Linked DNA regions of Saccharophagus degradans 2-40. The protein of the gene in region 1 interacts with the protein of each later gene in a pairwise test. Links are inferred from orthologs where the notes say so. Each region holds a gene or a part of one and is shown on either strand. Other genes may lie near its edges. The genes, in order: SDE_RS03500 and secA.

The links.
Region 2: the proteins of SDE_RS03500 (region 1) and secA interact in binary tests that used the Escherichia coli proteins (3 or more experiments, as listed by UniProt). The link is inferred for Saccharophagus degradans 2-40 from one-to-one orthologs.

The regions. Positions count from the first base shown.
Region 1 is NC_007912.1:829,459-832,776, forward strand. What follows is about bases 253-3,246. They hold SDE_RS03500 (alkaline phosphatase), read left to right. Parts: upstream 253-897; coding sequence 898-2,595; downstream 2,596-3,246. Other genes in these bases: hemB (porphobilinogen synthase), read right to left, coding at 253-623; SDE_RS03505 (cellulase family glycosylhydrolase), read left to right, coding at 3,155-3,246. Also shown: more of hemB, read right to left, coding at 1-252; more of SDE_RS03505, read left to right, coding at 3,247-3,318.
Region 2 is NC_007912.1:1,110,421-1,114,065, forward strand. What follows is about bases 306-3,626. They hold secA (preprotein translocase subunit SecA), read left to right. Parts: upstream 306-672; coding sequence 673-3,426; downstream 3,427-3,626. Other genes in these bases: SDE_RS04510 (M23 family metallopeptidase), read left to right, coding at 306-560; argJ (bifunctional glutamate N-acetyltransferase/amino-acid acetyltransferase ArgJ), read left to right, coding at 3,454-3,626. In the rest of the region: more of SDE_RS04510, read left to right, coding at 1-305; more of argJ, read left to right, coding at 3,627-3,645. UniProt on the Escherichia coli protein: Required for protein export, interacts with the SecYEG preprotein conducting channel.

The DNA.
Region 1 (3,318 bases):
GGGCCATAGTAGGCGGATGCGTACTTTGCCGAATAAGCGAGAATTTGGGTGTTAATAAATTTAGCTTCGTCTAAGCTGCGGCGAATAGCGCCTACACGGCCGTCCATCATATCTGAGGGGGCGATGACATCGGCACCGGCTTCGGCACAGGTTAAGGCTTGTTGGCTCAAGGCAGTTATGGTCTCGTCATTTAATACGTAACCATTTTCGTCTACTATCCCGTCCTGCCCGTGGCTTGTATAGGGGTCGAGCGCGCCGTCGCAAATTACGCCCATTTCGGGGAAGCGTTCTTTAAGCATACGTACTGCGCGTGGCACCAAGCCTTCTGGGTTAAACGCGGCATCGCCGTTTAAGGTTTTTAAAGCGGGATCGATATTGGGGAATAGGGCAATGGCGGGAATATCCAGCGCCAATAGCTCTTCCACTTCGCGCGCGAGCTCATCGAGGGTTAAGCGAAACTGACCGGGCATAGAATCGATAGCTTGGCGTTGATTCTTACCGTCGATAATAAACAGCGGGTAAATAAAATCGTGGCTGGTTAACGTCGTTTCACGCACTAAATTGCGAGAAAACTTAGCGAAGCGATTGCGGCGTAAACGGGTTTGCGGGTAGCTGCGGGACATAACGTATTAACCTTTCAATTAACCAGTAGTGAGTTACAGTGTTTCGCTATTGGTTTGGTGTGTTGCTAGTGCACTTACAGTGGCTGCGAGTAAATGCCTGCGAAGTAAGCGCAGGCCATACGCAGTTAAAAAGTGCACGGCAAAAATAAAAACGAAGCATAAGCAATGCCGTGGCTGCCAGCAAGTAAACCGCTGGCAAGGCGCAAAAATATCATGTGCTGCAGTACACGCGACCACAAATAAAGCACATTATGTGTACAACTGAGGATACAACATGGCAGAGCTTAACAGCTGGGTGGTAACGAAAGTGAAGAAACAGGTAGCGACTCAAATAATGAACAGAGCAAAATTAGGTTTTTGCGCAGTGGCGTTGGCATTAGCTGGCTGCGGGCAAGATAAACCCGTTGCGCCATCTAGTGAAGCGCTGGCAAAGCTAGTTCCGCCAACAGAAGCAAGTAAAGGTTGGTATTACGCTGGCCAAAATAAAATTGCCGAAAAGGCGCAAAGCGTTGGGCCGTTGGCGGGCAAAGGCAAAGCGCGAAATGTTATTTTATTTGTTGGTGATGGTATGGGGGTTTCAACTATCACAGCCGCACGTATTTACGCCGGTCAGCAGCTAGGTAAGTTAGGTGAAGAGCACGAGTTGAGCTTTGACACTATGCCTTTTGCGGGCTTGAGCCGCACTTACAATACCGATCAGCAAACCCCCGATTCCGCAGGCACCATGACGGCCATGATTACCGGCGTTAAAACCCGTGCCGGGGTGCTATCTATAAGTGAGGATGTGGTGCCTAACCACTGCGGCAGTGGCAAAGGGCATGAATTATTTACCGCATTAGAGTTAGCCGAATTGAGCGGCAAGGCCACCGGCATTGTAACTACGGCGCGTGTCACCCATGCAACCCCAGGGGCGACTTATGCCAAATCTGCACAGCGGGATTGGGAAGACGACAGTGAGCTAAGTGCCGAGGCAAAAGCAGCAGGTTGCGAAGATATTGCCAAACAGCTTATTACTTTCGAAACGCGCTTAAAAAGTGTGGCCAGCGAACAGTATGTTGATAATGTAAACGGTATTGAAGTTATTATGGGCGGTGGGCGCCGGCATTTTTTGCCGAGGGACGCTGCCTTTAATACCCCCGACGCGAGCAAAAAAATTGAGGGTAAACGCAACGACGATGCAAACCTTATTGCCGAATGGCAAGCGCAACACCCGCAGGGGCAAGTGGTATTTGGCAAAGCCGCGTTCGATAAATTAGCGCCCAATGCTCAGAGCCATGTACTGGCTTTATTTAGCGAATCCCATATGCGCTACGGGGCGGATAGAGGCGCAGATAAGCTTGGCGAACCCACATTAGCCGAGATGACAGACAAGGCGATTGACCTATTAAAACAAGATCAAGATGGTTTCTTTTTGATGGTCGAGGCCGGGCGTATCGATCATGCTCACCACGAGGGCAATGCCTACAATGCCCTCGCTGAAACGGTTGAGCTTTCGGATGCGGTCGCGGTGGCGTTAGAAAAGACTAGCGCGGAAGACACGCTTATTATTGTGACTGCTGACCACAGCCACGTGTTTACCATGGCGGGCTACCCCGCACGCGGCAACCCCATTTTAGGTAAGGTACGCACAGGTAGCGGCAAACTAATATTGGATGAAAATGGCCTACCGTTTACTACGCTTGGCTACCATAATGGTATGGGCTTCGCGAATATTGTCGATGGCGAAGGCGAGCGCGGTGCAATTAACGTCGGTCGCCACGATATTTCTGATATTGATACCGAGCATCGCGGTTACCATCAAGAGGCTTTGGTGCCGTTGGAATCGGAAACCCACGGTGGTGAAGATGTGGCTATTTACGCAAGGGGCCCAGGTGCGGTATTGGTTTCTGGTAGCCACGAACAAAATGTTATTTTCCATGTGATGGATTACGCAGCAGGGTTAACCCAAAGCGCGGCAAAAGCGGTGCGATAGGTATTCTGTAGTTGTGTTTTTGTGGCCCTGCTAATTCTGTGGGGCCTTTTAATTCTTCATATTCCTCTTTGTCTTTCCTGTCTTTTTTCGATTATTTAACGGGCTTTTACAAGGGCTCTTTAGTGCGCGCTTTGCAGTTATTGTGCTTATGTGGGATAACTTTGCCTTTTGCTTGGCAGACGAAAAAGGAATATAAAAGCTTTTCCTTCCTAACTAAAAAGCATTTGAGTGGCGATATACAAACGCTTAAATCGCCGTGAGAGCCATGTGGTTACTGGCGCCGACTTTATTTGGCTAAGTGGTTGCGTTTGTAACCGTATACATTCTTTGTGTATTCATTATTTTGATGCTATTGCTTACTATCAATTAGCCATGCTAGCTTAAATAAGGGCTCTAACGTGGTGCCATTGTGAAGGCTGTATAATTTGAGGCATTTTTTTACCCTAAAATGTAACCGGTTGCACTGGTTTTTTTGCCCTTGCTCTACACATGTAGAGAGGATACTGCGTCGCCAGACGCATATCCAAAACCAATAATAATGAATAACGAGGAAGTCAACATGAGAATATTTTCTATAGCGCTTGCGCTATGCGCCGTGCTTTGCGCGGGTCAATCTTTAGCTGGGTTATCTATTCAGGGTACGCGACTTGTGGATGGCAATGGCAGCACGGTTGTGCTGCGCGGCGTGAACCATCCCCATGCGTGGTATGCCGGTGAAACGGC
Region 2 (3,645 bases), 280 kb from region 1 along the record:
CAGCTCTAGGTGGCCCCGAGCAGGCAATAGAAGAAGAACACGTTACCGCCCCCGATTTTCAAGCTACCCTCGATCAGCTTGCCTCTCAAATAGAAGACCGCCAACAGCAGCTTAATACCCTCGAAGCACTGCTTGCCAACCGCAAGTTACAAGATGAAGTGTTTTTGGCTGGGCGCCCTATTAATAAAGGGTGGATGTCCTCCCGTTTTGGCCGCCGCACAGACCCGTTTACAGGGCGTGTAGCATGGCATGAAGGTGTCGATTTTGCGGGTAAAGAAGGCAGCGATATTGTCGCGGTGGCTTCTGGGGTAGTTACTTGGTCTAGCGAGCGCAGCGGTTACGGTAACTTGGTAGAAATTAACCATGGTAACGGCTATAAAACCCGTTACGGCCACTGCAAAGAAAATCTTGTTAAAGTGGGCGATGTTGTTAAGAAAGGCCAAGTTATAGCTTTAATGGGTTCAAGTGGCCGTTCAACAGGCCCCCATGTACATTTCGAAGTCTACAAGCACGGTCGCGCAGTCGACCCATCTACTTATATTCATCGGGCAAGTCGTTAACTACGCCGCCATTTCACACCTTTTTCACACTTTCCTCATCAAATTGCTATAAAATCTCGCGTTTTTGGGAGTGCTTTCTGGCGCGGGGCCCTCATTTTGGATTGGTATAACTATGTTTGGCAAAATATTACGCAGCATCTTTGGCTCTAAAAACGATCGTGAATTAAAGCGAATGGGCAAGCAGGTAAAACTCATTAATGAGTTAGAGTCTACTTTCGTGAAGCTAACGGATGAAGAGCTAAAAGCTAAAACGGCTGAGTTTAAAAAACGACATCAAGATGGCGAAAGCTTAAATGCGCTGCTGCCCGAAGCTTTTGCCGCTGCTAGAGAAGCGAGTAAGCGCGTTATGGGTATGCGCCATTTTGATGTACAGCTTATTGGTGGTATGACGCTGCACGAGGGCTGCATAGCTGAGATGCGCACTGGTGAGGGTAAAACCCTTATGGCGACACTCGCAGCCTACTTAAACGCAATTTCGGGCAAGGGTGTGCATATTGTTACTGTGAACGACTACCTTGCTCGCCGCGACGCTAATTGGATGACACCACTATACGCCGCGCTAGGGCTGACTACTGGGTCTGTGTATTCAATGCAGCCACAGCAGGAGAAGCGTGAAGCATACGCAGCCGACATTACTTACGGCACTAACAACGAGTTCGGTTTTGATTATTTGCGCGACAATATGGCGTTGCGTAAAGAAGATCGCATGCAGCGCCCATTAAACTTTGCCATTGTGGATGAGGTGGATTCGATCCTTATCGATGAGGCTCGTACTCCATTGATTATTTCTGGGGCAGCAGAAGATAGCTCTGAGCTGTACCGCGCCATAAATAAGTTTATCCCTTCGCTGAAGCGCCAAGAAATTGTTGAAAAAGGCGAAGAGCCCAGTGAATTAGGCCATTACACCCTAGACGAGAAAACGCGTCAGGTAGAGCTTACCGAAATGGGCCATGAGGTTATCGAGGATACACTTACTAAAGCGGGCCTGCTGAAAGAAGATGATAGCTTGTACGCCGCTGGCAATTTAGGTTTATTGCATCACGTGTACGCCGCACTAAAAGCGCATGTGCTTTTCCATCGCAATGTTGAATATATTATTCAAAACGATCAGGTCGTGCTTATCGATGAGCATACGGGTCGTACTATGGCGGGGCGGAGGTTGTCTGAAGGTTTGCACCAAGCTTTGGAAGCCAAAGAAGGCCTGCAAATTCAGGCAGAGAGCCAAACGCTTGCTTCTACAACTTTCCAGAACTATTTTCGTATTTATCCCAAGCTCTCTGGTATGACCGGTACAGCGGATACTGAAGCGTTTGAGTTCCGTCATATTTACGGTTTAAATGTTGTGGTAATCCCAACCAATAAACCTATTCAGCGTACAGACTTGAACGACCTTGTATTCTTGTCGGTGGAAGAAAAGTACGAAGCGATTGTGCGCGATGTTAATGAGTACCGCGCTAAAGGTGTACCGGTATTGGTGGGTACGGCGTCGGTTGAAACATCCGAGGCGATGTCTGAGCGTTTAAAAAAGGCGGATATCCCCCACGAAGTACTTAACGCAAAACAGCATGAGCGCGAAGCTGAAATTATTGCCAATGCGGGCCGTCCAGGTAATGTGACCATCGCAACCAACATGGCTGGCCGTGGCACCGATATTGTATTGGGTGGTAACCTTGAGGCTGAACTGGCTAAATTGGAAAACCCAACAGAAGAGCAAATTGCCAAGGTGAAGAGCGAGTGGCAAACCCGTCACGACCAAGTCGTTGCCGCGGGTGGTTTGCATATTATTGGAACCGAACGCCACGAATCTCGCCGCATTGATAACCAGTTACGCGGTCGTGCAGGGCGTCAGGGCGACCCTGGTTTGTCTCGCTTCTACCTATCTTTAGAAGACAACTTGATGCGTATATTCGCGTCGGATCGCATGCGCAGCTTTATGCAATCTATCGGTATGGAGAAAGGCGAAGCGATTGAGCACCGCATGGTGACTAACGCCATCGAAAAAGCTCAGCGCAAAGTGGAAGGGCGGAACTTCGACTACCGTAAGCAAATATTGGAATACGATGATGTTGCTAACGATCAGCGCCGTGTAATTTACTCGCAGCGTAATGAATTGTTAGATGCCGACGAAATCCACGACGCTATTGATGGTATTCGTCAAGATGTTATAGCTGATGTGATTGCAGGCTTCATTCCACCACAAAGTGTAGAAGAGCAATGGGATGTGGCGGGGCTGGAGCAAAGCTTAGCCAACGAATACGGAGTGCAACTGCCTATTCAAAAATGGTTGGATGATGACGATAAGCTAAATGAAGAGAGCTTGCGCGATAAGATTACCCAAGCAATGGATGATGCTTACAATGTTAAGCGCGAGCAGTTGGGCAACTCCGTTGTCATGCTAGAAAAACAATTGATGCTGCATGTATTGGATCAGTTGTGGAAAGAGCACCTACAAAACATGGATCACTTGCGTCAAGGTATTGGGTTACGTGCGTACGCACAGAAAAACCCCAAGCAAGAATACAAGCGCGAATCGTTTGAAATGTTCCAGACCTTGCTAGAGAGCTTAAAGCACGACGTTATTCGCCTGTTGTTCCGCGTGCAGCCCATGACCGAAGAACAAATGAATGAAATGGAAAAGCGCAGGCAAGAAGAGGCCGAGCGTCAGCGTCAAAGAATGCAGCTTCGTCACGCAGAAGCGCCTTCGCAGTTAGCGGCGCCAGCCACCCCAGCCACACCAGAAGAGCTAAGCGAACTCAAGCCAGAGCGCCCCTATGTGCGCGGCGGCTCTAAAGTTGGCCGTAACGACCCGTGCCCATGTGGTTCGGGCCAAAAATATAAATCTTGCCACGGCAAGTTGACGGGCTAAGCGCCCACTTTGTAGCGGAGTAGTTAAATGGCTGTTGGTCCAGATATTTGGCCGGAAATGCACATTATTGATGGTGTGCGTATTGGCGTTGCCCAAGGCGGTATTAAGCGTGCTGGTCGCGATGATGTTACTTTGTTTGAAATTTGCGAAGGCGCGCGCGTAGCTGGGGTTTTTACGCAAAATGCGTTTTGTGCCGAGCCGGTAAAAATTGCCAAGCAG